DNA from 2 places in the Streptomyces sp. NBC_00989 genome. Region 1 is predicted to be linked to the other one. Evidence: riboswitches for the same ligand, from Rfam matches in the RefSeq annotation. Region 1 holds a riboswitch; the other holds the start of a gene.

What was found. A riboswitch is a leader RNA that binds a small molecule or an ion and turns the genes downstream of it on or off. The one in region 1 is predicted to bind cyclic di-AMP.
Region 2: linked by a shared signal. The riboswitch ahead of OG714_RS43040 (C40 family peptidase) and the one ahead of OG714_RS22040 (transglycosylase SLT domain-containing protein) in region 1 are both predicted to bind cyclic di-AMP.

What each region holds. Positions count from the first base shown of each region.
Region 1 is NZ_CP108728.1:5,036,214-5,054,881, forward strand. Features, by position in the region: gene OG714_RS21980 (alkyl/aryl-sulfatase) at 1-746, opposite strand, end outside; gene rarD (EamA family transporter RarD) at 947-1,972, shown strand; gene OG714_RS21990 (VOC family protein) at 2,011-2,475, shown strand; gene OG714_RS21995 (tetratricopeptide repeat protein) at 2,486-3,805, opposite strand; gene OG714_RS22000 (DUF6668 family protein) at 4,014-4,580, shown strand; gene OG714_RS22005 (flavodoxin family protein) at 4,720-5,307, shown strand; gene OG714_RS22010 (ABC transporter permease) at 5,297-6,190, opposite strand; gene OG714_RS22015 (ABC transporter ATP-binding protein) at 6,177-7,151, opposite strand; gene OG714_RS22020 (LolA family protein) at 7,210-8,424, opposite strand; gene OG714_RS22025 (polyprenyl synthetase family protein) at 8,701-9,711, opposite strand; gene OG714_RS22030 (peptide MFS transporter) at 9,920-11,422, shown strand; gene OG714_RS22035 (CocE/NonD family hydrolase) at 11,450-13,444, shown strand; cyclic di-AMP (ydaO/yuaA leader) riboswitch at 13,676-13,877, shown strand; gene OG714_RS22040 (transglycosylase SLT domain-containing protein) at 13,883-14,362, shown strand; gene OG714_RS22045 (HAD family hydrolase) at 14,496-15,302, opposite strand; gene OG714_RS22050 (LacI family DNA-binding transcriptional regulator) at 15,409-16,437, opposite strand; gene OG714_RS22055 (carbohydrate ABC transporter permease) at 16,507-17,388, opposite strand; gene OG714_RS22060 (carbohydrate ABC transporter permease) at 17,385-18,374, opposite strand; partial or broken gene OG714_RS22065 (ABC transporter substrate-binding protein) at 18,371-18,668, opposite strand, start outside.
Region 2 is NZ_CP108728.1:9,586,023-9,596,823, forward strand. Features, by position in the region: gene OG714_RS43000 (LuxR C-terminal-related transcriptional regulator) at 99-2,375, shown strand; gene bioD (dethiobiotin synthase) at 2,372-3,112, opposite strand; gene OG714_RS43010 (adenosylmethionine--8-amino-7-oxononanoate transaminase) at 3,114-4,406, opposite strand; gene bioB (biotin synthase BioB) at 4,399-5,631, opposite strand; gene OG714_RS43020 (8-amino-7-oxononanoate synthase) at 5,779-6,906, shown strand; gene OG714_RS43025 (DUF397 domain-containing protein) at 6,948-7,172, opposite strand; gene OG714_RS43030 (helix-turn-helix domain-containing protein) at 7,182-8,051, opposite strand; gene OG714_RS43035 (ATP-binding protein) at 8,264-8,722, shown strand; gene OG714_RS43040 (C40 family peptidase) at 8,996-9,469, opposite strand; cyclic di-AMP (ydaO/yuaA leader) riboswitch at 9,473-9,652, opposite strand; gene OG714_RS43045 (hypothetical protein) at 10,025-10,333, opposite strand; gene OG714_RS43050 (ATP-dependent Clp protease proteolytic subunit) at 10,341-10,801, opposite strand, start outside.

The DNA.
Region 1 (18,668 bases):
AAGTTCATCTCGGCGGGTGCTTCCGTGCCCGGGGTGAGCTGGAAGACGATGCGGACGCCGTCGAGCGTCTCCTCCTGGCCGGTGCGGGTGATGTCGTGGGTCGGCGGGATCAGGCTGACGGTGCCGTTCGAGGTGGTCATGCCGAGGCCGGCGCTGATCTGGCCCTCGGGCGACTTCGGCAGCCGGTCGCCGTACATGAAGATCGCGCGGCGGGTCATGGCGTTGCCCGCGTAGACGTTCTCGCTGACGGCGTGCTCCAGGAACCCGGCCGGGGCGAGGATCGGAACGCCCTCTTCGGTACCGGGCGGCAGGACACCGCGCGAGCCGCCGAAGTGGTCGGCGTGCGAGTGCGTGTAGATGAGCGCGGTGACGGGGCGCTCGCCGCGATGGCGCCGGTACAGGGCGAGCCCGGCGGCGGCCGTCTCCACGCTCAGCAGCGGGTCGATGACGATCACGCCGCGCTCGCCCTCGACGAGGGTCATGTTCGACAGGTCCAGGCCCCGGATCTGGTACACACCCTCCCTGACCTCGTACAGACCCTGCCGGGAGCACAGCTGCCCCTGCCGCCACAGGCTGGGGTGCGCGGTGTCCGGGCACTCCCCCTGAAGGAACGCGTAGGCGTCGTTGTCGTAGACGACACGGCCGTCGGCCCCCGTCACGACCGCCGGGTCGAGGGCGTCGACGAAGCCCCGGTCGGCGTTCTCGAAGTCGGCGGTGTCCTCGAAGGGAAGGTCGGCGTCGGTCATCTGGGACTCCGTTCCAGGGCTCCGGCCCGCACGCGGGGGCTCAGGTCGGCACAGGCGACGTCGATCCATCTCAACATCGGGTGGAAGTGACCGCATGTCGGGCACCCCTCCCCGGCCGTCATGACCGTATGGCGATACACCCATGACAGCCGGGGCCGCTCGGCGCTACCTTCGTGCTGGCCGCGCGGACGCGGCCGGGCATGGCGCGTGCGAAGGAGGGGCCCGTGAGCGGGAAGCCGAGCGGGAAGCCGAAGGGCGAACAGCACCACATAGGACTGCTGAACGGCTTCGCGGCATACGGCATGTGGGGCCTGGTCCCCCTGTTCTGGCCGCTGCTCAAGCCCGCGGGCGCCGCCGAGATCCTCGCCCACCGCATGGTGTGGTCGCTCGCCTTCGTGATCGTGGCACTCCTCGTGGTCCGGCGCTGGGCGTGGGCCGGCGAACTCCTGCGCCAGCCCCGCAGGTTGGGCCTCGTGACGATCGCCGCGGGTTTCATCACCGTCAACTGGGGCGTCTACATCTGGGCCGTGAACAGCGGCCACGTCGTCGAGGCCTCGCTCGGCTACTTCATCAACCCCCTCGTCACCATCGCGATGGGCGTCCTCCTCCTGAAGGAACGGCTGCGCCCGGCACAGTGGGCCGCGGTCGGCGTGGGCCTGGCCGCCGTGATCGTCCTGGCGGTCGGCTACGGCCAGCCACCGTGGATCTCCCTCACGCTCGCCTTCTCCTTCGCGACGTACGGCCTGGTGAAGAAGAAGGTCAACCTCGGCGGCATCGAGTCCCTGGCCGCGGAGACCGCGATCCAGTTCCTGCCGGCGCTCGCCTACCTGCTGTGGCTGAACTCCCACGGCACCCTGACCTTCGCCCAGGAGGGCCCCGGCCACGCCGCACTCCTCGCCTCCACCGGCATCGTCACCGCACTCCCCCTCGTCTGCTTCGGCGCGGCGGCGATCCGGGTGCCGTTGTCGACGCTGGGCCTGCTCCAGTACATGGCACCGGTGTTCCAGTTCCTCCTGGGCATCCTGTACTTCCACGAGTCGATGCCCCTGGAACGCTGGGCGGGCTTCGCCCTCGTATGGCTGGCCCTCGTCCTCCTGACGACGGACGCGTGGCGCACGGCACGGCGGACCCGGGCGGCAGCGACGGCGCTCCGACAAGCGAAGTCCCAGGCCCCGAGCACGACCCCCGTGGCTACGGCGAACACGACGGACACGGTGGAGGCGTAGCCCCGCGAGCACGCCGTACCGATGCCAGAGTGAAGGGCATGACACAGACGCCCGCACCACTCCACTGGAAGCTGGTCATCGACGCGGCCGACCCGCACGCGCAGGCGGACTTCTGGGCCGCCGCGCTCCACTACGAGCCCGAGGACAACAGCGCGCTCGTCGAACAGCTCCTGAAAATGGGCGCGTTGCCCGCGGCGGCGACCGTCGACTTCCACGGCCGCCCGGCCTTCCGCGACCTGATGGCCGTACGACACCCCGACGACCCGTACGACAAGGAGCGCGGCACAGGCCTGGGCCGCCGCCTCCTCTTCCAGCGTGTCCCGGAGCCGAAGACCACCAAGAACCGCCTGCACCTGGACCTGCACCCCGGCCCGGACCGACGCGAGGCCGAAGTGGAACGCCTCACCGGCCTCGGCGCGAGCGTCCTGCGCCGGGTGACGGAACCGGCCGGCGCCTGGGTCGTGATGACGGACCCCGAGGGAAACGAGTTCTGCGTGGCCTAGGGGACGGAATTCAGTTGGCGGCCTTGCGAGCGCGTTCCGTGAGACGCCCCATCCGTGCCCGAGCGGACTCCAGTTCCTCTATGTCCTCTACGGCGGGCCCGTCCTCGGTGGTGAGTTCGGTCCACAGGTCGATGAGGTCGCGGCCGAGGGCGAGGCCCTGCTCCGGGTCGCGTACCGCGCGCCAGGCCGTGGCCGCGCTCTGGACATTGCCGTAGGCGGCCTCCGCGTCGTGGGCGCGGTGCCGGATGTGGGCGAGGTCGAGGGAGAGATGGAAGGAGCGGAGCGGGTCACCGGCCAAGTAGGCGATGTAGGCGGCGAGTTCGCGCAGCCGTAGGACTTCGAGGTGCTCGGGGCCGAGCGAGGCCGCCGCGTCCGCGACGGTCCGTTCCGCCAGGCCCGCCGCCTCCTCGATCCTGCCCGCCTTGACGGCTTCGTTGATCAGCACCATCGGCTCGATGAGAAACGCGGTCCCCGCTCCGTCCGTCGTCACCGGTTCGTCCCCCAGCACGGCCTCGGCCACGGCGTCGAACCCGCGCGCGGGCGTCGGCTTCGGGTCGGGTTCCGGGGCGGTGAGAGCGAGGTCGGGAATGGGAATGGCGGCGGGCCGGGGAGCACGTTCCGCAGCGACAGGCGGTACGTCCACGACGGGCTGCCCGCCCATGACCGGCGGCACATCCGTCACCGGCGCCGCGTCCATCACCGGCGGCGGCCCGAACGCCCCCGTGGGCGCCTGGACCGACCCCAGCGGCATACCCCCCTCGGCCGACTCAGGCACGGCGTGCAACGGGAACGTGGGCGCGGACTCCCCCGCCGACTCGGGCACAGCCCGCAACGGAAAGGTAGGAACCACCTCCCCCTCCGCCACCGCCCGCAGCCGATGAGTCACCGGGTCACCACTCGCCCCACGGCGATCCTCAGGTTCCGGTCCAGGTTCCACGACGTCCGCGAAGCCCCCCGGCGGCAGCGCGGGCACCGGCGGAACCCCACCCGGAACACCCCCCTCACCCACACCGACGATCGCCCAGGGTTCCGCCGAGAAGTGGCTGGACCCATCCGGATCGATCTGGAGCGGAACGACGTACCCGATCCGATCGTCGTGGATCGTGGCGTGCACGGAATGACCGGTGGCCGTGGCGATGCGGTGGAGGTGGCCCAGAACCGCCTGCTGGATCTCCTCGCCCGCGGCCACCACGACCGGCACTCCGCCGATCGACGCACCGCCGGCACCCGGGCCGTCCACGGGTACGCGTACCTCGAAGGGTGACGCCGCGGGTGCCGAGCGTGCGGCTCGCTTCTGTTCCCGCTTCTTCTCGCGGCTGAGTCGAGTCATCGGTTCCCTCACTCGCATCCGTCGGAGAGTCGGCCCGCGCTCCCCAGCGTCAAGATCCGTTCGTACGCGTACTGTTGAGTCTCGCCGTTCCCTTCCGGTTCTCAGGTAACCGCGACGTCACAGCCTCGTCCCAGGAGTTCCCGGACCCGTCGCGCGCCTGTTCGGATGCCGTGAGGATGCGGCGGGGCCACGAGGGAGGAGCTCGGTCATGCAGACAGGTGGACGGCAGGGACCGGAGATCTGGCTCCGCGGACCGGTACCGCTCCCGGTGGACGCCGGCCCGCACGCAGGGACACCGGAAGCACCCGAGCGCCCCTCCAGTATCCCCACTGGCATCCCCGCCGGAGTCCTCACCACCCCCCGCCGCTTCTCCTGGGTCGCCACCCACGGCGGCACCGGCGCCACCACCCTCGCCTCCGTCTACGGCGGCCAGGACTGCGGACGCGACTGGCCGGGCCCCGAGGACCCACCGTCGATCCTGCTGGTCGCCCGCACCCACGCGGCAGGCCTGGCCGCCGTCTCCCGCGCCCTGGAGGTCTTCCGGCGCGGCGCGGCCCCGGCCGGGCTGGACCTGGACGCCGTAGTCCTCGTCGCGGACGCGCCCGGGCGACTCCCCCGCCAGCTCGCCCCCTACGTCAAGGCCATCGAGTCCGTGATCGACGTCTACCGCGTCCCCTGGGTACCGGCCTGGCGCATCGGCGACCTCACCGGCGAACCACCCCGCGAAACAGAAGCACTGGCCCGCCTGACAGGCACAACCCGACGCCCCCGCTGACACCCACAACCACACACCCGCGGGCGAACCACCCACACACCGCACCCCGCCCCCGCAGGCACCCCATGGACAGATGATTGCGCGCGCATATAATGCATACAGCTATAACCGCCGCACGCCGATTACCCCTGGGGGACCCATGACCCGCCGTTTCCTCTTCGTGCTGGGCAGCGCCCGCCTGGACGGCAACACCGAGCTGCTCGCCCGCAGGGCCGCCGAACAGCTGCCCCCGGACGTAGAGCAGGAGTGGATACGCCTGGCCGACCACCCGCTCCCCGACTTCCTGGACATCCGGCACGACGGAACAGTCCGCCCCGTCCAGCCCACCGAGAACGACACCATCCGCCGGCTCCTGGACGCCACCCTCGCCGCGACGGACATCGTGATCGCCTCGCCGGTCTACTGGTACTCACTCTCCGGCCTCACCAAGCGCTACCTGGACTACTGGTCCGACTGGCTGCGCGTCCCCGGCGCCGACTTCAGGGCGACGATGGCCGACCGCACCCTCTGGGGCGTCTCCGCCCTGGCCGACGACGAACCCGTGGTGGCCGACCCCCTGATCGGCACGCTCAACAACTCGGCCGCGTACCTGAAGATGCGCTTCGGCGGAGTCCTCCTCGGCAACGGCAGCGCACCCGGCGACGTACTGAAGGACACCGAGGCACTGACCCGAGCGAAGACGTTCTTCGCCCAGGACGCCCCACTCGCCCGCTTCCCTACGCCGTGATGTCCTTCGCCGTGAACCGCGCCCACGCCGCCGACCCGAACACCGCCGCGTACAACGCCTGAAGGCCCAGGTTCTTCACCAGGTCGTCCCAGTAGACCGGTTCGCGCATGAGGTCGGCGAAGGACAGCCAGTAGTGCGAGAAGAAGTACGGCTGGAGCGCGTGCAGTTGAGGAATCTGGTCAAGGATCTGGACGGTGATCAGCAGCCCCACGGTGGTCGCCATCGCCGCGATACCACTGCTGGTCATCGTCGAGATGAACAGCCCCAGGGCGGCGATCCCGACAAGCGACGCGGCAACGACCAGCGCGATCAACAACGCCCGCCCCAGCCCCTCCGCGAAACTGATCTGCGTACCGGAGATGGTCGTCAGATCGCCCAACGGAAAGAGCAACGCTCCTACCGTCAACGCCGACAGCGCCACGACCAGCGTCGCCACCACACAGAACGTCATCACCGTCGCGTACTTGGTGAGCAGCAACCGGGTACGGCCGGCCGGAGCGACCAGGAGATAGCGCAGCGTCCCCCCGCTGGCCTCGCCCGCGATCGAGTCGCCCGCGACGACCCCGATGGCCATCGGAAGGAAAAACGGAAGCGTAGCGGCCAGCGCCGTGAACACCAGGAACAGCCCGTTGTTGGTGATCTGCGCGATGAACGCGGGCCCTCCACCCCCGTCCCCTCGCCCAGGCCCGCCCCCGTCCTGAGTCTCCAACTTCACCGCGATCCCGACCAGAATCGGCACAGCGGCCAGCACCCCGAGCAACGCAAGGGTGCGCCACCGCCGAAACGTGGTGACCAACTCGCTGCGCAACAGCCCGAACGTCCACACGAATCGGGGCGCCCGCACGCCAACCGGCCCAGTAGCAGCCACCTCAGCCCGCGACATCGAACCCCTCCCCCGTGAGCGCCACGAACGCGTCCTCCAGAGAAGCCCGTTCGACCCCAAAGCCCCGCACCCGCACCCCGGCCGTCACCAACGCCTCGTTCACCTCGGCGAGTTCACGATCGGGCGGCTCGGCGGTCACCCGCTCCTCCGCCACGACCACGTCGGCCAGCCCCTGCTCCTTCAGCACCCGTGCCGCGTCCCCGGCGTCAGGCGTGTTCACGAACAGCCGCCCCCTCGCCCCCGCCGCCAGCTCGGTCACCGACCCCTGCGTGATCAGCCGGCCCTGCGCCATCACGGCCGCATGGGTGCAGACCTGCTCGATCTCGTCGAGGAGGTGGGAAGACAGAAAGACGGTCGTCCCGTCGGACGCCAACTCCCGGATCAGGGACCGGATCTCACGCATCCCCTGCGGGTCGAGCCCGTTCGTCGGCTCGTCCAGAACAAGCAGCTCACGGGGCTGAAGCAAGGCAGAGGCAAGCCCCAGCCGCTGCTTCATCCCCAGGGAGTACGCCTTGGCCTTCTTGCCGGAGGCGGCCGTCAGCCCCACCCGGTCCAGCGCGGCGGCGACCCGGTCCCGCCGGGTGCGCGGATCGGCGGTCGGATCGGCGGCGTCGTACCGAAGGAGGTTGTCGCGGCCGGACAGGAACCCGTACAGAGCGGGCCCCTCGATCAGCGCACCGACATGCGGCAGAACCGTACGTACGGATCTGGGCATGGGACGACCCAGCACACGGGCCGTCCCGGAGGTGGGTTCGATCAACCCCATCAGCATGCGGATGGTGGTGGTCTTACCGGAGCCATTGGGCCCGAGGAAGCCGAAGACGCTGCCCGCCGGGACGGTCAGGTCGAGACCGTCCACGGCGAGCTGCCCGCCGCGAAAGCGCTTGGTGAGACCGCGGGTGGCGATGATGCCGTCACCCGCCCTCACCTGATCAGGCACTTCAGCGGACGGTTCGCCCATCGACTCCCTCAATTCGCCCAACTCGTACTCCCCGCAAGGGACTTGCTCCGTACCGTACTTACTTCGCCGCGTCCGCCGCCTTCACGAGCGCACTCTTGGTGACCGCCCCGACGTACACCTTGCCGTCGTCCGTGACCAGGGCGTTGACCAGCCGGGTGGAGAACACCGTGCCCTTGCCGAAGTCGCCCTTCACCTGGTCGCCGAGCGAGCCGAGGAAGCCACCGAGGTCGCCGCCACCGGCCGAGGAGCCGGACGGCACACCCTCGCCGCCGGTGTCGAACGTGGCGATGGAGTTCCAGCCCTTGCCGAGGACGGTGAGGTCATCGAGACCCTTGCCGAAGTCCTCGTCGGCCTTGCCGGCCTTGCCGGAGTGGTCCGGAGTCGGGACCGCCTCCGTGGCGCTGTCCTCCGTGGTGACCTTCGCGCCCTTGGGCGTCTTGAAGTCGAAGGTCGAGGCGGCCGGCTTGGCGAGGCTGAGCTGAGTGAAGCCGACGTCGACGACGGCCGCGCCGCCGCTCGCCGGGGTGAGCGTGAACTTGAGCGGCAGGCCCGTCTTCGCGTCCACCGCGATGCTGATCGCGCCGACCGTCGTACCGGACTGCTTGGGCTTGATCAGCAGCTTGTAGGCGTCGCGGCCCGCGACGTGCTCGGTGCCGTCGACCGTGACGGACGTCGTGTCGTCGACCGACTTCAGTGCCTCGTCGGTGAGGCCCTTGGGCGTGGCCCGGGTCTCGTCGCTCTTCGAGGTGTCGGCGGCGGTCGTGCCGTGGAAGACCTCGTTCGACGCGCTGTCGTAGCCCCAGACGTCCTTGCCGTTGTGGATGAGGCTGTACTCCGCCGCGTTCTCCAGCAGGGAGACCTTCTGCTTGTCGGGGCCGTCGGCCGCGACGCGCAGGGTGTGGGTGCCGCTGGCCAGCTCGGTGAGCTTGGTGGTCGGGTCGGCGGAGGAGCCGTCGCCGGACTTCGTGGCGCCGGACATCAGGCTGCTCTCCAGGCCGCCGAGGTCGGGCAGGCCCAGGTCGGTGCTGATCTTCACGGTGCCGGACAGCCGCTGGACGTCCGACTTGGCGATCTTGTCGATGAGCTGTTGTGCGGTGACCTTGGGAAGGTTCGGGTCGCCGGAGTCGGCGAGCGCCGGGACCAGTCCGATGGTCGCGGCCGCCACCCCCACCACGGTGACCGGGACGATGTACCGCGCCGCCCTGCGCCGCCCGGACCGGAGCTCGTCGCGCTCTCCGGCGTCCGTGCTGTCGTCGGTTTCGTACGGTGCCATGTCTGCCTTACCTCCGTCGTCGGCGGCGGCTAGTCCGTCGTGCACTCGTCCCACCCTGAGCCGCCATTCTCACCCGAATCGGTGAGGAGTGGTGTTTTCCGTGTTCTCCATCTGACCAAATCGGCGGGAGATAAGCGTCAGACCCGGGAGCCAACTCCGCGTACGCCTGGGGTATGACACACGGAGGCGGCGCCTCCCCAAAACCCTTAGGGGAAGACGCCGCCTCCGTACGGCAGTTGTTCAGGACCTCTTGCTCAGGGCTTCTTGCCCGGGGCCTCAGCCCGCGCGGTGCACCACCGCGTCGCACATCTCCAGGAGGGCGACCTTCGCGTCGCACTCGGGGAGCGGGGCGAGGGCCGCACGGGCGTCCTCCACGTACCGGACGGTGTCGCGGCGGGCCTGCTCCAGGGCGGGGTGGGCGCGGAGCCGGGAGAGGGCCTCGGCGAGCCGGGCGTCGTCCGTGAGGTCGGAGTCGAGCAGTTCGCACAGGGCGATGTCCTCGGCGAGACCGAGGCGGTCCGCCCGCTCCCGGAGCCGCAGCACCGGCAGCGTGGGGATGCCCTCGCGCAGGTCCGTGCCCGGGGTCTTGCCGGACTCGTGTCCGTCGGAGGCGATGTCCAGGACGTCGTCGGCGAGCTGGAAGGCGACGCCGAGCCGCTCGCCGTACTGGGTGAGGACGTCCACGACCGTGTCGTCGCAGCCGGCCATCATCGAGCCGAAGCGGCACGCGACGGCGACCAGGGAGCCGGTCTTGCCGCCGAGCACGTCGAGGTAGTGCTCGACCGGGTCGCGCCCGTCGGACGGACCGGCGGTCTCCAGGATCTGACCGGTGACCAGCCGTTCGAACGCCTCGGCCTGCACCCGCACCGCCTCGGGGCCGAGGTCGGCCAGGGTGTGCGACGCGCGCGCGAAGAGGAAGTCGCCGGTGAGGACCGCGACCGAGTTGCCCCAGCGGGTGTTGGCGCTCTCCACGCCGCGCCGCACGGTCGCCTCGTCCATGACGTCGTCGTGGTACAGCGTGGCGAGGTGGGTCAGCTCGACGACGACCGCCGAGGGCACGACACCCGGCGCGTAGGGGTCGCCGAACTGCGCGGCGAGCATCACGAGGAGCGGCCTGAACCGCTTCCCGCCCGCGCGCACGAGGTGCTGGGCGGCCTCCGTGATGAAGGGGACCTCGCTCTTGGTGGCTTCGAGCAGACCCTCCTCGACTGCCGCCAATCCGGCCTGGACATCGGCTTCCAGAGCCTGGTCCCGCACGCTCAGCCCGAACGGCCCGACGACGGTCACGAGGGGTCTCCTGTCTGCTGGTGTCCCTGGGCGGTCACACGGTTTGTCGATAGGTCGCTGGCATCACTCAAGTCAGCGTATCCGGTCAGCTTTCGATCACCCATGCCGCCCACCCCGTCCAGCAGGGGCGGTATCGGATCACGACCGGTATGTTTTCGATCACCTGATAAGAACGGATATTTATCGACTTACGCGGAAGTAGTGGATCGTGTCCCGAACCGCACTGGAAGCCGAACCCGACGACCAACCGCCCCCCGAGGACGACCACGCCTTCTTCGGCCAGCCCAAGGGGCTGCTCACGCTCTCCGGGCTTGAGGTCTGGGAGCGTTTCTCGTTCCTCGGCATGCAGGCCATCCTCGTCCTCTACTTCGCGGATACCGTCGCGCACGGCGGCATGGGCATGTCGTCCGGAACGGCCGCGTCCGTGTCGGCAGCCTACGGAACGCTGGTCTATCTCGTCTCGGTCGCGGGCGGCTGGCTCGCCGACCGCATCCTCGGCTCGTACCGCGCGGTGCTGTGGGGCGGCGTCCTGATCGCCTGCGGGCACTACGCGATGGCGGTCCCCACCGCCACGATGACCTGGGTGGGCCTCGGCCTGATCAGCGCCGGCACCGGCCTGCTCAAGCCCAACGTGGCCACCATGGTCGGCAAGCTCTACCGCACCGACGACGAGCGCCGGGACGCCGGTTTCGCGCTCTATTACATGGCGATCAACATCGGCGCCTTCGCGGGCCCGCTGATCACCGGCTGGCTCGGCGACCACGAGGGCTGGCACTGGGGCTTCTCGGCGGCCGCGGTCGGCATGACCTTCGGGCTCATCCAGTACGTCGCCGGGCGCCGTCACCTGGCCGGTCGCAGGAACACCGCGGAGTTCGCACTGGCTCCGGACGCGCTGCGCCGCGCGGTGCGCCTCATCGTCGTAGGGATCCTGGTCGCCGCCGTGCTCGCGACCGGACTGGCACTCGCCGGCTGGCTCACGATGGGCCGCTTCGTCGACCTGCTCACGGTCATCTCCGTGATCGCGCCGGTCGTGTACTTCGCGGTGATGTTCATGAGCCCGCGCGTGAGCCCCGAGGAACGCGGCCGACTGCGCCCGTACATCGTGCTGTTCCTGGCCTCGACGGTCTTCAACTTCATTCTCTTCCAGGCCTATTCGACGATGATGCTGCTGGCCGCGTCGAACGCCGAGACGACGATCCTCGGCTTCGACTTCCCCGCGAGCTGGTACGCGTCCGCGCTCGGCGCCTTCGAGGTCGGGCTCGCGCCCGTGGTCGCCGCGCTCTGGGTCCGCATGGGCCGCCGCCAGCCGCACGCCTCCAACAAGATCGCGATCGGCGTCGTACTGGGCGGCCTGTCGTTCCTGCTGATGGTCCTGCCGACCAGCGGGCACAGCGGCGACGCCTACCGCATGTCGGCCTGGTGGATCGTCGGTTCGTACTTCCTGCTCGGCCTCGGCGACATCCTCCTGGAGACCTCCGGCATGTCGGCCACCACGAAGCTCGCCCCGGCCGCCTTCTCCAGCCAGACCATGTCCCTCTGGTTCCTGTCCCTCGCCCTCGCGAACGGCATCCAGGCCCAGACGGTGAAGCTCTACGACGACGTCTCCAAACCGGCCTACTTCGGCGTCAACGGCGCGATCGCGGTGGCCGCGGGCCTCGCGGTGATGGCCGCCGCGCCATGGCTGCGCCGCACGATGCACCCGGTCCACTGAAGCCAACGGAGCCCCAGGGGTCACGTCATGCACATCCGAACCTCCTTCCCCTACGAGACGGCCCACGAGGACCTCCGTATCCCGCTGCCCGACGGAACACGCCTCTACGCGCGCGTGTGGCGCCCGGTGACGGACGAACCCGTCCCGGCGCTCCTCGAGTACCTCCCGTACCGCCTGACCGACTGGACGGCGCCCCGCGACGCCCAGCGCCACCCCTGGTACGCGGGCCACGGCTACGCCTCCGTCCGGGTCGACGTGCGCGGGCACGGCAACAGCGAGGGCGCGCCCGGCGACGAGTACGACGCGCAGGAACTCGCCGACGGCGTCGAGGTGGTCAACTGGCTTGCCGCGCAGCCCTGGTGCACCGGCAAGGTCGGGATGTTCGGCATCTCCTGGGGCGGCTTCAACTCCCTCCAGATCGCGGCCCTCGCGCCCGAGCCGCTCAAGGCGATCGTCACGGTCTGCTCGACGGACGACCGCTACGACAACGACGTGCACTACATGGGAGGTTCCGCCCTCGCGGTCGACCTGCACGCCTGGGCGGCCACCATGCTCGCCTTCGTCGCCCGCCCGCCCGACCCCGAGTACGCGGGCCTCGTCTGGCGCGACCTGTGGCTCAAGCGCCTGGAACGGATCGACCCGTTCATCCACACCTGGCTCGCCCACCAGATCCGCGACGACTACTGGAAGCACGGCAGCGTCTGCGAGGACTACGGCGCGATCGACGCGGCCGTCCTCGCGGTGGGCGGCTGGCACGACCCGTACCGCGACACGGTGCTGCGGCTCGCCGAACACCTCCCGCCGGACCGCGTACGCGGCCTGATCGGCCCCTGGTCGCACCAGTACCCGGACCGCGGCCTGCCGCCGGGCCCCGCGATCGGCTTCCTCCAGGAGACCCTCCGCTGGTGGGACCACTGGCTGAAGGGCGAGGACACCGGCGTCATGGCCGACCCGCTCCTACGGGCCTACGTCAGCGACTCGCACCCTCCGGCCACGGTCTACGACACCCTGCCGGGCCGTTGGGTCGGCGAGCCCGCGTGGCCCTCGCCGCACGTGAAGACGACGACGTACGGCCTCCGGGGCGCCCCCGTGATCGTCGGCTCCCCCATGCACACGGGCGTGGACGCGGGCCGTTTCTTCCCCTTCGGGAACGACGCCGACCTGCCGCCGGACCAGCGGGACGAGGACGCGCGGTCGGCGTGCTTCGAGTTCGAGGTGCCGGCCGAGACATGGGTGCTGGGGCGGCCGAGGGTGCGGCTGCGGCTGACCTGCGCGGTGCCGCGCGGGCAGGTGATCGCCCGGCTGTGCGATGTCGCCCCGGACGGCGCCTCGACCCTGGTCACCCGAGGGGTGCTGAACCTGTCGGCGCGGCACGGGCGGGACCGGGCGGTGCCGTGGACGCCGGGCACCACCGAGGACGTGACCTTCGAGCTGAACGGCATCGGGCACGCGTTCCCGCCCGGGCACCGCATCCGGCTCGCGGTGTCGTCGGCGTACTGGCCGTGGATCTGGCCGCAGCCGGAGTCGGCGGCGGGGTTCACGCTGGACCCGGAGGGGAGCGCGCTCGAACTCCCGGTGCGGGAGCAGGAGTTGACCTCCGGTATTCGTTTCGACGAACCCGAGGAGGCCGAGCCGCTCGGGGTCAACTACCCGGCCACGCTGGACGAACCGCGCCCCGAGCGGCTGGTCGTACGGGATGTCGCGAAGGGCGAGTGGCGGCTGGAGGTGGACCCCCGGTACGGCGGCACGCGCGTGTACCCGGACGGTCTCGAGTTCACCGAGGACGCGCTGGAGACGTACACGATCGACGAGTCGGATCCGCTGTCGGCCCGTGCGCGGTCCGACTGGTCGATCCGGTTGCACCGGCCGGAGCTGGGGTGGGACACGACCGTGCGGACGCGCTCCGAGATTACTTGCGACGAAACGGACTTTATTACCTCCAATGAGGTCATCTGCACCGAGGGCGACGAGGTGATCTTTCACCGGACATGGGAGAAAAGGATTCCGAGAACTGCCAGTTGAGGTTGAATGCCCGATTTGCCGTTCTTAATCCTCCCGTGAGTTGGGTCACGCGTTTCTGTGCGTGACCTGTGTCCTGGTCTGCCCGCGTTTTCCCTTACGGCATTTGACAGTTGACCCTTGGCTCGCGCAAAGGATCAAGTGCCCCATACGCCTCAGACCAAGGTCAATAGGGGTTAGGTGTGATTCCGCCACTTGTTCCGGACATGTGCTCTCGCATACGTTCCCGGCCTGTCGAGCGGAACGCCGAATCCTGCCGCCGCCCGGCATCCCAGTCACGAACTTCTCGCACGGCAGGAGCGGGGGAACCAGGTAAGTCGCCGGACCGGTCGTCGCGACCGGAACGGCTTGGGGTTAAGTCACGTCCGCGAGGGCGTGGCCGGGCACCTCCCAGCCCGAACCCGACAGCTCACCTCGCAGGCGACGGAGAGGAACCTCGTCATGCCTGCAACCGCTCAGTCCCGCCGCGCCCGCCTCGTCCGCCGCCTCGTCGTCGCCGGCACGGGTACCGCGATACTCGCCCTGCCGATCGTCGGTGCGACCACCGCGTCCGCGGCCACCACGTCGACCACCGCCGCCTCGACCACGCTCGCCGGGTACCCCAACACCCTTGACGGGTGGATCCGGGAGTCGCTCGCGATCATGGCGCAGAAGGGGATTCCGGGGACGTACAACGGGATCTACCGCAACGTGATCCGTGAGTCCTCCGGCAACCAGTACGCGATCAACAACTGGGACTCCAACGCGGCGGCCGGTACGCCGTCGAAGGGGCTGCTCCAGGTGATCGACCCGACGTTCAACGCGTATCACGTGGCCGGGACTTCGTTTGACCCGTACGACCCGGTTGCGAACATCACGGCTGCTTGCAACTACGCGGCGGCGGTGTACGGGTCGATCGACAACGTTTACGGGGCTTACTAGAAACTGTTGGATCAGCCACGACGGGTTGTTTGTTGGCTCTCGCACCGTCGTGGCTGATCGCGCCCGCGCGGCGGAGCCGCAAATAGACACAGCCCCGCGCCCCTGAATGCGCCCCTTCGGGGCCATTCATAGCTCAGCTGAAGAGTCTTTCAAGTACCAGCGCGATTCCGTCGTCCTCGTTCGAGGACGTCACCTCGTCCGCCACCGCCTTGAGTTCGGGATGAGCGTTGGCCATCGCCACTCCATGCGCTGCCCAGTCGAACATCGGGATGTCGTTCGGCATGTCGCCGAAGGCGATGGTGTCGGACGGGGTCAGGCCCAAGTGGCGGGCGGCCAGGGCCAGGCCCGTCGCCTTGGTGATGCCGAGTGGCTGGAGTTCGACGGTGCCGGGGCCCGACATGGTGACCGAGGCCAGGGAACCGACCACCGAACGCGCCGTGGACGCCAACTCGTCGTCCGCCAGGGCGGGGTGACGGAGCAGCACCTTGCTGATGGGTTCGCACCAGAGGTCGTCGCGTCGGCCCACCCGTACCGCGGGGAGCGTGGGGTGCGGCATCAGGTAGCCGGGCTCGATCAGGGTGAGGCCGTCCACGCCGTCCTGGTCGACCGCCGCGTACACCTGACCCACCTCCGCCTCGATCTTGCCGAGCGCGGTCTCCGCCAACTCCCGGTCCAGGGTGACCGACCAGAGCAGACGGTCCGCGCCGGCGTCGTACAACTGCGCGCCCTGTCCGCACACCGCGAGCCCCCTGCTGCCGAGGTCGTCGAGGAGCGGTCGCACCCTCGGGGCGGGCCTGCCGGTGACGACGAGGTGCCGGGCACCCGCCGCCGCCACCCGCCGCAGTGCGGCGAGGGACCGGTCGGAGAGTGTGTCGTCGCCGCGCAGCAGCGTCCCGTCCAGGTCGGTGGCGATCAGTGCATATGCGAGGGGTGCGGCCATGATCAGAGAATACGGATGGAACGCCCCACCGACTCGACACGAACCGGACGGCTCCTGCCTTCACATCCGTTGACCCGTGTTCCGGTTGGTTTGACATTTACGACCGTTATGCCGACTCCCGTACCACCAGTTCCGTAGGCAGAATCACGCCCGCCGTGTCCTCGCCGGCGATCTGGGCCAGCAGCATCCTCACCATTTCGGCGCTGATGCGGTCGTAGGGCTGGCGCATGGTCGTGAGGGCCGGGGTGATGGAGGTGGCCGCCGCCGAGTCGTCGAAGCCTCCGACAGCGATGTCATCCGGGACCGAACGGCCTGATTGCTGAAGGGTGTTGACGACTCCCAGGGCCATCAGGTCCGAGGCCACGAAGACCGCGTCTATGTCGGGGGCCTGGGTGAGGAGTCTGCGGGCCGCTTCCTCGCCGCCCGTGCGGCGGTAGTCGCCCTCCACGACGAGGTTCGGGTCGTGGGGCAGGCCTGCCTCCGTGAGGACGTCCCGGTAACCCGCCAGCCGGTCGGGGCCGCCCGGTGCGTCGAGCGGGCCGGTGACCATGGCGATGCGGCGGCGGCCCGCGGCGATGAGGTGGCGGACCATCTCCTGGGCGCCGTCGCGGTCGGCGGCGGCGACGTAGCTGTACTTGGAGGCGGTGCCGAGCGGCTTGCCGCAGGCCACCAACGGGATGCCCGCGTCGCGGAGTTCGGCCGCCACCGGGTCGCCGCTGTGGTTGGAGACGAGGAGGACACCGTCCACGTGGCCCGAGGTGATGTACCGGGTCAGGCGGCGGCGCTCGTCCTTCGACGAGGCCAGCATCAGCAGCAGCGGGATGTCGTGGCGGGCCAGGTGTTCGGTGCAACCCCGCAGCAGGACATTGAAGTTGGGGTCCTCGAAGAACTTCTCCTGCGGCTCGGTGAGGAGGAACGCCACCGAGTCCGACCGTCCGGTGCTCAGGGAACGGGCGTGCCGGTTGACGACGTAGCCCGTCTTCCTGATCGCCGTCTCCACCGCGGTGCGCGCGGCGGGCGAGACGTAGTGTCCGCCGTTCAGGAACCGGGAGACGGTCCCCCGGGAGACCCCTGCCTCCCGGGCCACGTCGTGGATGGTGGGCGGTTTGCGGCGTCCGTTCGGACTGGTGGTCATGTTCCTCGTTCTGCCCGTTCGGGTGCGGTGGGGGGAGGTAGGGCTTCGGGTTCGCTCAGTGCCTGCGCCTCACGCCTTGACCGACCCGCTCAGCAGGTCCAGTGACCAGAAGCGCTGGATGACCAGGAACAGCGCGATCAGCGGCAGGATCGCGAGGAAGCAGCCCATGATGACCAGGGTGTAGAGCGCGGGTTGCGAGGCGCCCTGGTTGAGCAGGGTGTAAAGGCCCAGCGTGAGCGGGAACTTGGTGTCGTCCGCGAGCATCACGTACGGCAGCAGGAAGTTGTTCCAGATGCCGACGAACTGGAACAGGAACACCGTGATGAGCCCCGGCATCATCATCGGCACCGCGATCCGCGAGAAGATCCGCCACTCGCTCGCGCCGTCCATGCGGGCGGCTTCGAGGAGTTCGGCGGGCACGGAGGCGGCCGCGTAGATACGGACGAGGTAGACGCCGTAGGGAGAGAGGATCGACGGCAGGAGCATCGACCAGTACGAGTCGGCCAGGCCCAGCTTCGACAGGAGGAGGTACTGGGGGACGGTCAGCACGATGCTCGGGACGAGGACGCCGGCCAGCATCAGCTTGAAGACGAACTCCCGTCCCTTGAAGGCGAATCGGCCCAGTGCGTAGCCGCCGGCGGCCGAGACCGCGGCCGACAGCAGGGCGCCGCCGCCCGCGTAGAAGAGGGAGTTGAGCATCCACTCCCAGTAGATGCCGTCCCGGTAGGAGCTCAGCTGCTTGAGGTTGTCGAGGAAGCCGGTGCCGGGGGCGAAGGTGAACGTGGAGAACAGTTCGCCGCGGCCCTTGCTCGCCGCGATGACCACCCAGACCACGGGGATCAGGCAGTACAGCGCCCCGAGGATCAGCACCAGGGTGGGCACCCAGGCGGTGCGCTTCGGCTTGCCGATGCCCGGGCGGGCGTCGGTGGCGGTGAGGGTGAGGGGGGTCATGCCCGGTCCTCCCGGGTGTAGCGGTCGGAGACGCGCAGCAGCGTGAAGGAGAGCGCGAAGGTCGCCAGGGCCAGCACCACGGCGGTGGCGGAGGCGCCGTAGATGTCCGACCTGAGGAAGGCGGCGTCGTAGATGGCCATCAGCGGACTCCAGGAACTGGAGAGGCCGTTGGTCAGCGGCTTGAGCGCCATGGGCTCGGTGAAGACCTGGAGCGTGGCGATGACCGAGAAGAAGAACGTGAGCACCAGCGACGGCATCACGATCGGGATCTTGATCCGCAGGGCGATCTTCAGGTCGGACGCGCCGTCGATGCGGGCGGCCTCGTAGATCTCCTGCGGGATCGAGCGCAGGGCCGTGTAGATGACGATCATGTTGAAGCCCGTGCCGCCCCACACCGCGATGTTCGCGAAGGACAGGTACAGGTTGCCGCCGTCGAACAGGTCCGGCTGCGGCAGGTTGAACTCCCGCAGCAGGTAGTAGAAGGGGCTGACCGTCGGCAGGTACAGGAAGCCCCACATCAGGGCGGCGATGATGCCGGGCACGGCGTACGGCAGGAAGATCGCGAGGCGCGCGAACTTGGCGCTGCGTGCCTGCGGGGTGTCCAGCATCAGCGCGAAGACCAGCGCCAGACCGAGCATCGTGGGGATGACGATCAGGCCGTAGCCGAAGGCGCGCAGGACGCTGTGGCCGAACTCGGAGTCGTTGAGGACGTCGGTGTAGTTGCCCAGGCCGTTCCAGACCTGCTGGCGGGCGCCCTTGCCGAGGCCGATGCCCTTGACCTGGACCTTGTGGAGGCTGAGCCACACCGCGTACCCGATCGGTACGACGGTGAAGGCGGCGAACAGGAGCACGGCCGGTACGAGGAACCAGTACGGCGCGCTGCGGCCACGGCGACGGAGGCGGCGGGGGCGGACGGAGGTGGCGGTGCCGTCCGCCAAGGGTCCGGCCGTCAGCCGGTCGGAGCCCTTGAGCGGAGTGCTGGTCATGCCTCGGTCACCTTGAAGCCCTGCTTCTTCATGTCGGTGAAGGTCTTCGACTGCATGGTGGCGAGCGCGGTGTCGAACTGGGCGGCCTTCTTCGCCTTGGTGGCCGTGCCGAAGGCGTCGCTGAAGGTGTCGTAGGCGACCTGCACGTTCGGGCCCCAGGCGGAAGCGGCCGTGGTGGCGGCGATCTTGGCGGCCGTGTCGTAGAAGTCGGTCTGGTTCGGGAAGAACTCCGGCGTGGTGAGGATCGAGCCGGACTGGCCCTTGGTGGCCGCCGGGTAGATGCCCGCCTCCTTG
Region 2 (10,801 bases), 4.5 Mb from region 1:
GTGGGGTTGTCAGGAGTGTCGGCGTGGGTCTACGCGCGCCGCATCGGCGAAATCGCCGGTCTTTACGGGTGAATTAACTCGCCAGTAACGTCAGTTGTGTGCTGACTCCGGTGAACCCCACTTCTCTAGACCGCACTTCGCCACCGTCGCGCATCGACACAGGGCGAACCCTCGACCCCGCGCTCCCCGAAGGGGTCCGTATCCGAGCACTGCGCGCGGTCTACGGCGATCCGCGCGCCGCCGCCGAACTCCTCCCGCGCCTGACCCCACGCCAGGCCGCGGGCCTCGACCCCCTCCCGACCGAACCGGCGTCCCTGGCACCGGAGTTGCTGACCCGGTATCGCCGGGAGATCCGTGCGCTGCCCGACGGCACACGGCTGCTTCTGCTGCTCGCCGCGGCGGACCAGTACCCGGTCGCCACGCATGCCTTCCTGCGCGCCGTCGCGGCGGGGCGGCTCGACACCCGGCCCCTGGAAGCCGCCGAGACGGCCGGGGTCGCGCACGCGACGGCCGGCGGGGTCGTCTTCCGGGACCCGTGGACGAGGATCGCCGCGTACGAGACGGGGTCGCCGGCGGACCGGCGGGACGTCCACCGGTTGCTGGCACGGGTGTTGCGCGCCGAGGGTGAGGCACCGCGACGTTCCTGGCACCGGGGCGCGGGAGCGCTCGGCCCCAGCGCGCGGCTCACCGCGGAACTCCGCGCGGCCGCGCAACAGGCACGCGACGCCGGTGAACACCCCCTCGCCTGCGCCCTCGTGGAACGCGCCGCCGCGCTCTCCCTCGACCCCCGTGAACAGTCCCGCCTCCTCAACCGCGCCGCCGGCGACGCCTGGCAGTCCGGCGAAGGCGACCGGGCGCGAAGACTCGCGGCCGCGACGGACAGCGACGCGCTGAACGGGGTGTTCGCGCTGCGGGCGGGCAATGCGGCGGAGGCGTTCGACGCGTTGCTGACGGCTGTGGCGCGACGTGAACTGGAGGGATCCGGCGCCGACTTGAGACCGGCGTCCCGGTCGACCGAGGTACCCCGCATGGTCGCGGTACCCCGAACTCCCGCTCCCGACCACGCCGTTCACCTCCTCGCCTGGGCCACCGAGGCCGCCGTCTACACCGGGGACCTGAGACGGTGCAGGGAGGCGGCGGCCGTCGCCTCCCGGGTCGGGATCGTGCCGCACGGGACGCTCGGGGGACTGGCCGCCGCCTGCGAGGGACGGTACGAGGACGCGCGGGACCTGCTCAAGGCCGCCGCCGGGCGATGCGGTCCCGGAGGGGACCCCACCCTCCTGATCCACGCGGGGATCGCCGCGCTGATGCTCGGTGACCACACCCGTGCCACCACCGCCACCGTGCGGGCGGCGGCCTCGGCCCGGGCGCGGGGTGCGACCGTGGTCGTGGCGCAGGCGATGGAGTTCCGGGCGTACGCCGAGTTCTGGACCGGGCATCCGAGGGCCGCCGAGACGGCCACGGCGGACGCCCTGTGGCAGGCCCACGCCACCGGCCAGGACAACGGCGCCTGCCATCTGCAGGCCGCGCTCGCCATGTTCGCCGCGCTCACCGGGGACGGCGACGTCTGCCGGGAACGTGCCGCCGCCGCCCGCTCCTACGCCCTGGGCCGGGGCCTGGGCCTGCCGGCCGCCCTCGCCCAGTGGGCGCTTGCCTACCTCGACCTCAGCAGCGGCCGGTTCGCCGCCGCGGCGGCCCGGCTGCGCGCGCTCGCCGGCTTCGGCCCGGGCCACGGCCACCGGGCCATCCGGCACCTCGCCACCCCGCACTACGTCGAGGCCGCCGCCCGCAGCGGCGACACCCGTATCGCCCGCGCCGCACACGCCGACTACGACCGCTGGGCACGTGCTGTCCGCAGCCCCGACGACCTTGCCCTGAGCGCCCGTTGCCGGGCCCTGCTCGCGCCCGGCGACGAGGCGGTCGAGCACTACCGCAGCGCCCTCGACCTCCACGCACGCGGCACCCGTGACTTCGAACGGGCCCGCACCGAGCTGCTGTTCGGCGGCGCACTGCGCCGACTGCGCCGCCGCACCGAGGCCCGCGACCGCCTGCACACCTCGCTGGAGGCCTTCGAGTCCTTCGGCGCCCCGCACTGCGCCGCCCAGGCGCGCGCCGAACTCCGCGCCCTCGGCACCCCGGTGACCGCGACCGCCCTCCCCACCCCCGGAGCCCTCGCCCCGACCACCCGCCTCACCGCCCAGCAACTGATGGTCGCCCGCATGGCCGCCGACGGCGCCACCAACCGAGAGATCGCCGTCCGCCTCGCCCTCAGCCCTCGCACGATCGACCACCATCTACGCGGTGTCTTCAGCCGGTTGGGCATACGGTCGCGGATCGAACTGGTACGGCTGCTGGCCGAGGGGGAGGCGTCCTAGGAGGGCCCACTGCCCCAGGCAGCCGCAGCTTCCCGTCCCCGAAACCCCTCCGCGTCCCACACCCCGTCAAGCCGCGGCGCCAGCCAACTCGGTGCCGACGCACGGAAGTTCGCCGGTGTCAGCGCCCCCGCCCCCTCCGGCAGGGCCCCGAGCAGTGGAGCCCCCGCAACGTCCGGCAGGTCCACCACATTGCAACGTGACGCCAGATCAGGTGCGGTGGGCCAGCTGCCGATCAGTACGCCCAGCAAGTCGAGGCCCTGGGACCGGAGTTCACGGGCCGTCAGTTCCGTCGTGTTCAGGGTACCAAGACCCGCCGACGCCACGACCAGGACCGGTGCCCCCAGCAACCGCGCCGCGTCCGCCAGCGTGCCGCCCTCCGCGTCGAACCGTACGAGCAGGCCACCCGCGCCCTCGACCAGCACCAGGTCGTGCTCGGTGGCCAACTTCTGGGCGGCTTCGGCGATTTCGGGCGGGTGTACCGGGGCGAGACCGGCCCGGCGTGCTGCCGTGCCGGGGGCCAACGGCTCGGGGTAGCGGGCGAGTTCGGTGGCCGTCACGGCGCCCGCGAGCCGCGCGACCTCGTCGGCGTCCCCGCGCTCGTCCGGTCGTAGACCCGTCTGGGCGGGCTTCAGGACGGCCACCGTGCGGCCGGCCGCGAGCGCTGCCGCCGCGACCGCGGCCGTGGTGATCGTCTTGCCGACCTCCGTGCCCGTGCCCGTGATCACCAGTACCGGCATGTCATCCCTCCCGCGCCGCCGCGCACACCGCGCGGGCGATCCGAGCCAGGTCGGCGTCGCCCGTGACGTACGGCGGCATCGTGTAGACGAGGTCGCGGAACGGCCGTAGCCACACGCCCTCGCGTACGGCCGCGTCCGTGGCGGCCTTCATGTCGACGGCGTGGTCGAGTTGGACCACGCCGATGGCGCCGAGGACGCGGACGTCCTGGACGCCCGGGATGTCCCACGCCGGGGCGAGGCCCTCCCGTAGGCCCGTCTCGATGCGCTTGATCTCCGTCAACCAGTCCTGGTTCAGGAGGAGTTCGAGCGAGGCGCAGGCCACGGCCGCCGCGAGCGGGTTGCCCATGAAGGTCGGGCCGTGGGCGAGGACCGGTACCTCGCCCTGTGAGATGCCCTCGGCCACGCGTGACGTGCAGAGCGTCGCCGCCATCGTCATGTAGCCGCCGGTCAGCGCCTTGCCCACGCACATCACGTCCGGCGTCACCGCCGCGTGCTCCGCCGCGAACAGCGCGCCCGTGCGGCCGAAACCCGTCGCGATCTCGTCGAACACCAGCAGCACGTCGTGCGCGTCGCACGCCTCGCGCAGCACCCGCAGATACGCGGGGGAGTGGAACCGCATCCCGCCCGCGCCCTGCACCACCGGTTCCACGATCACCGCGGCCAGTTCGTGCGCGTGGCGTTCGATCAGCTCGCGCAGATGGTCGGCGTACGACTCGTCGTACTCGGTCGGTGGCGCGTCGGCGAACACCTGGCGCGGGAGTACCCCGGACCACAGCTCGTGCATCCCGCCCTCGGGGTCGCACACCGACATCGGCTGCCAGGTGTCGCCGTGGTAGCCGCCGCGCCAGGTCAGCAGGCGCTGTTTCGCGGGGCGGCCGAGCGAGCGCCAGTACTGGAGACACATCTTCACCGCGACCTCGACCGACACGGAGCCCGAGTCGGCGAGGAAGACGTGTTCCAGGCCGTCCGGAGACATGTCGACAAGGAGCTTCGCCAGGCGTACGGCAGGCTCGTGGGTCAGCCCGCCGAACATCACATGGCTCATCCGGCCGAGCTGCTCGTGCGCGGCCTCGTTGAGCACGGGGTGGTTGTAGCCGTGGATCGCCGACCACCAGGACGACATGCCGTCGACCAACTCGCCCCCGCCGTCCGCCAGTCGGAGCCGCACCCCGCTCGCCGATTCGACGACGAGCGGGTCGACCCGGCCGGGCATCGGACCGTACGGATGCCAGACGTGCCGCCGGTCCAGTTCCAGCAGCTCCGGGACGGGCAGGCGGCCGGTCGGGTCAGGCATTGGGCGCGAGATCCGTTCCGGCACCTCGACGGCGTACGGAGACCAGGTCCCGGCGGACCTCGTCGACCTGCGGTGCGGGAGCCGACGTAGACGCGACGGTGGGAGCGGAACCGCAGACTCCGGCGCCCTCGTGCCCACCACAGCCACCAGTGGCGCCCTCGTGCCCGCCGCAGCCCCCACCGCACCCGGCGTCCTCGTGCGACCCGCAGCCGCCCGCCGTCGCCCGGTGCTGCGGCAGCGTCACCTCGCCCGCGCCCTCCACCTCGAAGCCCGCGTCCGCGATCATCTCCAGGTCGGCGTGGCCGGCCTGGCCCTCGCTGGTGAGGTAGTCGCCGAGGAAGATCGAGTTGGCGAGGTTCAGGGCGAGGGGCTGCATCGTGCGCAGGTGGACCTCACGGCCGCCCGCGATACGGACCTCGACGTCCGGGCAGACGAAGCGGACCATCGCGAGGATGCGCAGACAGCGCTGCGGGGTGAGGTGCCACTCCGCGGCGAGCGGGGTGCCCTCCATCGGGATCAGGAAGTTCACCGGCACCGAGTCCGGGTCCAGCTCCCGGAGGGAGAAGACCACGTCGATCAGGTCCTCGTCCGTCTCGCCCATGCCGGCGATCAGGCCGGAGCAGGCGGACAGCCCGGCCGCGTGCGCCTTCTGCACGGTGTCGACGCGGTCGGCGTACGTGTGGGTGGTCGTGATGTCCCCGTACGTCGACTCGGACGTGTTGAGGTTGTGGTTGTAGGCGTCCGCGCCGGCCTCGCGCAGCCGGTCGGCCTGGCCGTCGGAGAGCAGGCCGAGGCAGGCGCACACCTCGACGCCCTCGTTCTGGTCCTTGATCGCCTTGATGGTGCCGGCGACCCGGTCCACGTCCCGGTCGGTCGGACCCCGGCCCGAGGCCACCAGGCAGACGCGCTTGGCACCTCCCGCCACTCCGGCCGCCGCGGCCTTCGAGGCGTCGTCGGGTTTCAGCCACGTGTACTTCAGGATGTCGGCCTTGGAGCCGAGCCGCTGCGAGCAGTACGAGCAGTCCTCGGGGCACAGGCCGGACTTCAGGTTGACGAGATAGTTGAGCTTCACCCGTCGGCCGAACCAGTGCCGGCGCACCTTTCCGGCCGCGGCCACGACATCCAGCAGGTCGTCGTCCGAGGTGGAGAGGACGGCGAGTGCTTCCGCGCGGGTCGGCAGCTCGCGCCGAAGCCCCTTGTCCACGAGCGTGTTCAGCAGGTCCATGAGATCCGATCCTGTCCTACGGGACCGCTTGCGGCCAAGGAGAGATTGAACAAGACATGGGCCCGGGGGTGTGGGTATCACCACACCATGGGCGGCTCGTCGTCCGATTAGTGTCTGTGCACTGCCTACAAAAGCCCCGGAGGAACCATGGCGTTCGGCTGGATCGACGAGCAGGCGGAGCAGCGCCGTCGCGCCGGGCTCGTACGGACCCTGCGGCCCCGTCCCGCCGACTCGCCGCTCCTCGATCTCGCGAGCAACGACTACCTGGGTCTGGCACATCACCCCGAGGTCGTCGAGGGGGCCGCGGCGGCGGCGCGGACCTGGGGCGGGGGGTCGACCGGGTCGCGGCTCGTCACCGGTACGACCGAGCTGCACGCCCAACTGGAGCGGGAACTGGCCGAGTTCTGCGGGTTCGAGGCGGCCCTCGTCTTCTCCTCCGGCTACGCGGCCAACCTCGCCGCGGTCACCACGCTCGCGCCGCACGGCTCGCTGATCGTCTCCGACGCGGGCAACCACGCCTCCCTGATCGACGGCTGCCGGCTGGCGCGGGGCGCCACCCAGGTCGTAGGACACGCCGATCCGGACGGGGTGCGCAAGGCGCTGCGGACGCATGACGGGCAGGCCGTCGTCGTGTCCGACTCGGTGTTCTCCGTGGACGGGGACGCGGCTCCGGTGGGCGCGCTCGCGCAGGCGTGCCGGGAGTTCGGCGCGGGGCTGCTGCTCGACGACGCGCACGGGCTGGGGGTGCTGGGCGACGGGGGGCGCGGGGCGCCGTACGCGGCGGGGCTCGCGGGGAGCGAGGACGTGGTCGTGACGGTCACGCTGTCCAAGTCGCTCGGGAGCCAGGGCGGTGCCGTGCTCGGGCCGGCGCGGGTGATCGACCATCTGGTCAACGCGGCGCGGACGTTCATCTTCGACACGGGACTGGCGCCCGCGGCGGCGGGTGCCGCGCTGGCGGCGCTCACCCTGCTGCGGCGCGAACCCGAGCGGGCTGCCCGGGCCCGCGCCGTGGCGAGTGAGCTGCACGTGCGTCTCACCGCCGCGGGTCTGGAAGCGGTACGTCCGGACGCCGCGGTGGTGTCGGTGCGTGCGCCGTCCCCGGAGGCGGCCGTGCAATGGGCGGCCGACTGCCGTACGGCAGGGCTGGCCGTGGGCTGCTTCCGTCCTCCTTCCGTGCCCGACGGCATCTCACGGCTCAGGCTGACCGCCCGAGCGGACCTCTCCGGGGCCGAGATCGAACGCGCTGTACGTGTGATCGGCGAGACGCGACCATGAGTCGGCGTGACACGGTCGTGCGTCGCTGACAGGCGGAACGGTCAGTGGAACGTGGCGAGGAAACCCGTCCAGCTCTCGGGGGAGAAGAGCAGGGCGGGTCCTTGCGGGTCCTTCGAGTCGCGTACGGCGAGCAGCCCCGCGCGGGGGCCTGAGCGCGGACGTGCCGCCTCGACGCAGTTGTTCGCTCCCGTGCTGTAGCTGCTGCGCAGCCACCGCACACCGGACGGTTCAGAACTGGAAGGTACGTTCCGAGGCAGTGCAGACATGGTGCCTCCTTACGCGCCGTCACCTATCCCGGCGATGTAATCCGACGAATCCTCGGGCGAAAGGGCGTGGAACTGAAGGGTGTTGAAGGCCTCGCTGTAGGCCTCTAGGTCTTCTTTCCGTTCGAGGTAGAGGCTACTCGTCAAGTGGTCTAGAACAACCACGTCCAGATCAGAAGTGCTCGGAAAGGAGAAGATAACGAAAGGTCCGGTGATGCCGATGTGTGCTCCTGCGGCGAACGGCAGTACCTGAAGCCTCACTTGGGGCAGCCGGGCGGCCTCCACGAGCCGGTCCAGCTGACGTGCCATCACCCCCGGCCCGCCGACCTCGCGCCGCAGCACCGCCTCGTCGAGGACCACGCTCAGGGCCAGCGGCGGATCCGCGCGCAGCACGTCCTGCCGGGCCAGCCGCACCTGCACCAGCGCGTCGAGCCGCTCGGGCCCGTCGTTGTCGAGGCCTCCCATGGCGGCCCGGGTCACCGCCCGGGCGTACTCGGGCGTCTGGAGCAGCCCGGGGACCACCGAGGTCTCCAGGGTGCGGATCGCGCCGGCCTGTGACTCCAGACTGATGAAGTCCCGGTAGGCGGGCGGCAGTACACCGCGATAGGCGTGCCACCAGTGGTGCCGGCCGCCGCCGCCGTCGGAGCCCGCGAGCACGAGCAGCATGTCCCGATGTTGTGGGTCGCCGACCTGGTAGGCGTCGAGAAGTAACCGGACGTCGGGCGGTTTCACGCCACTGGCGCCGGTCTCGATGCGGCTCACCTTCGACTGGTGCCAGCCGACCAGCCGGGCCGCCTCACCACTGGTGAGCCCCGCCTCCGCACGCAATGCGCGCAGTTCCGCGCCCAGTTTCCGGCGGCGTACCGCGGGACCGTACTGCATGGGTTTCTCCTTACTCCTTCCGAGCCGCCCAAATACGGTCTGGGGTCGCAGAGTTCACCGCTTCGAGCGACAGATATATGCATATCTTGGTGGATCGGCACCGTTACCGACGCGGTAATGGCAGTCTGGCGAAGAAGCACCAGTCCGGGACCGTACTCGAACCATCCGCTCCGTGTCGGACACCGGTCCCGCGGGAAAGGGACGACCGCGCCATGGCAGACCATCTGGAAGCATCCGTCACTCTGCCGAGCGATCCCGCCTCGGTCTCCACCGCCCGCACCTACGTGGTCGGAACCCTGGTGGAATGGGGCCTTCCGGCGGACACGGAGGTCGCCGACACCATCCGCCTCATCGTCTCCGAACTCGCCACCAACGCCGTACAGCACACCTTCGGGCAGTCACCCACCTTTACGGTGGACATCGAGCTGGAGCGTGACGAACGGCTGCGCATCGGGGTCACCGACAGCCATCCCCGGTTCCCGAAACGCCTGCCGGCCGCTGTCCAGCAGGACAACGGCCGGGGCATGGTGATCATTCGCTGGCTGACCGCGGAGTGCGGCGGAAAGCTCAAGGTCCGGCCCACCCTGGAGGGCGGCAAGACGGTCTCCATCGAGGTGCCCTGGACGGTACCGGCCCGGCCGGTGACGGCCGGGGGCCAGCAGGAGCCGTAGAGCGGCGTGGTGAACGTCCCTGGACACCCGAGGGGGTGGCGGCCTGTCAGGTGGCCGCCACCCCCTCGGGAGATTCATTCGGACGGGTCCCAGGACCTGTCCGGCGGATCCTGTCGCAGACGCGGGGCGTGGCACGCACATCTGCCGCGTCGTCGGTTGCCAACGCTCCGCGTTGACGCCCTCCTCCGTCTTGCAGCTGCACGCACCACGCCCCGCTCACCGGCGCCGATCACGCACCGCCGATTTCCTGCGACCTGATCCGCTGGACAGGCCCTAGCTGACCCGGCCGTACCAGACGCTCTTGGTCCAGATCTTCTGCAGCCTCACCACGTCCCCGGTCTTCGGGGCATGCCAGATCTTTCCCTTGCCGGCATAGATGCCGACGTGGTAGACGCTGGAGCCCGAGTGGAAGAAGACGAGGTCCCCGGCCTTGCGGCTCTTGGCCGAGATGTGGTGGGACTTGTTGTACTGCTGGGCCGCCGTACGGGGCAGTTTCTTGCCTGCCTTCTTGTACGAGTACAGCGTGAGCCCCGAGCAGTCGAAGCGGCCCGGTCCGGTGGCCCCGTACCTGTACGGAGCGCCCTTCTTGGACGCCGCGACCTGGAGTGCCTTCGTCGCGGGTGTCGCGGCCGCGGCGTCGGATGCGACGCCCGGTATCACGACGGAACCGCCAACAGCGGCGATGGCGAAAGCCGAGGCCGTACCGGCCCTGACCATCAGCGACGGGACACGATTGAGCGCAGTCATGCGCAACCCTTCGTCAGCCGCCTGTGAAGGATGACCTGTCGGATTCGGGCTGGCGAAGTTGCCCGGCCGCTGACGCGGCTTCACCCCAAGGGCTGCTCGACCCGGTCATGGCGTGACCGTCCCGGCGACCCGTCGTGCTTGGGTCCTCCACTCCTGCCGATGCAATCCTGTCGACCTGTCATCCGGGTGGCGGCAGGACTCGGCGTCCGCCCGGATCGCCCCGCCGCTGCGGCGGGGTCTTGTCGTCAGACAGGGATCTTGACCTATTGATGTCTGAAAATCCCAACGGAATCGGGGATTTGTGGGGTTACTCACCACTCACCCGTTCGGGTGGACACCGGGATGTTCGAATAGGTGTCGAGGGGGTCAAATGCCCCCGGACCAGCGCCGGAACGCCCCACCGCTCCCCCTGGACTACGCGCGTTGCGCAACCCCAACGGCCTTGTCGAAGGAGGGGCGTCTACTCCGAACGGGGGTACGCCGTTTGGTCCGTTTCGACTCGGTCCCGGACGCGCCTTCGGCGAGACGCGTCCGCCCGGGACGGCTCCGCGTCCCTCAACTGTCGGAGGGTGCGGGGAGGGTGACGCGCGCCGTGCGGCGCTCCCCGTCCAGCACGCGCAGCGCCCGCGCGAGGGTGGGGGCGTGCAGTTCGGTCTCGCCCCGCTGGTGCATCAGCGCCAGCGCGTCCCGCAGCTCTGCGGCCTTGGCCACGAGCGCCTGGGCGGCCCTCAGTCCACGGTACGTGTCACCGTGGTGCGCCGGGTTGATACGGCCGAGCAGGTCGGCCACATCCAGATAACGGTCGATCAACTCGCCCTCGGCGCGCGTCAGTGCGGGCAACGGCGGCAGTTCCGGCGGCAGCATCGTCGGCTCACTCCCCGCCCGGCTCGGTGAGCGAGGTCTTGCGGGTCGACACGATCCGGTCCACCAGCCCGTATTCCAGGGCCTGTTGGGCATCCATGATCCGGTCCCGCTCGATGTCCGCGCTCACCTGCTCCACCGTCCGGCCCGTGTGCAGGGCCAGCAGCTTCTCCAGTTGGGACCGGGTCCGCGCCAACTCGACGGCCTGGATGGCGAGATCACTCGCCTGACCATGGATCGGCTCGGGGAACGAGGGCTGGTGGAGCACCACCCGCGCACCCGGCAGCGCGGACCGCTTGCCCGGGGTGCCCGCCGCCAGCAGCAGCGCCGCGGAGGTGCCGGCCTGGCCCAGGCAGACCGTCTCCACGTCACACGTGACGAACCGCAACGTGTCGTAGATCGCCGACATCGCGGTGAAGGATCCGCCGGGCGAGTTGATGTACAGCGCGATGTCGCGGTCCGGTGCCTGGT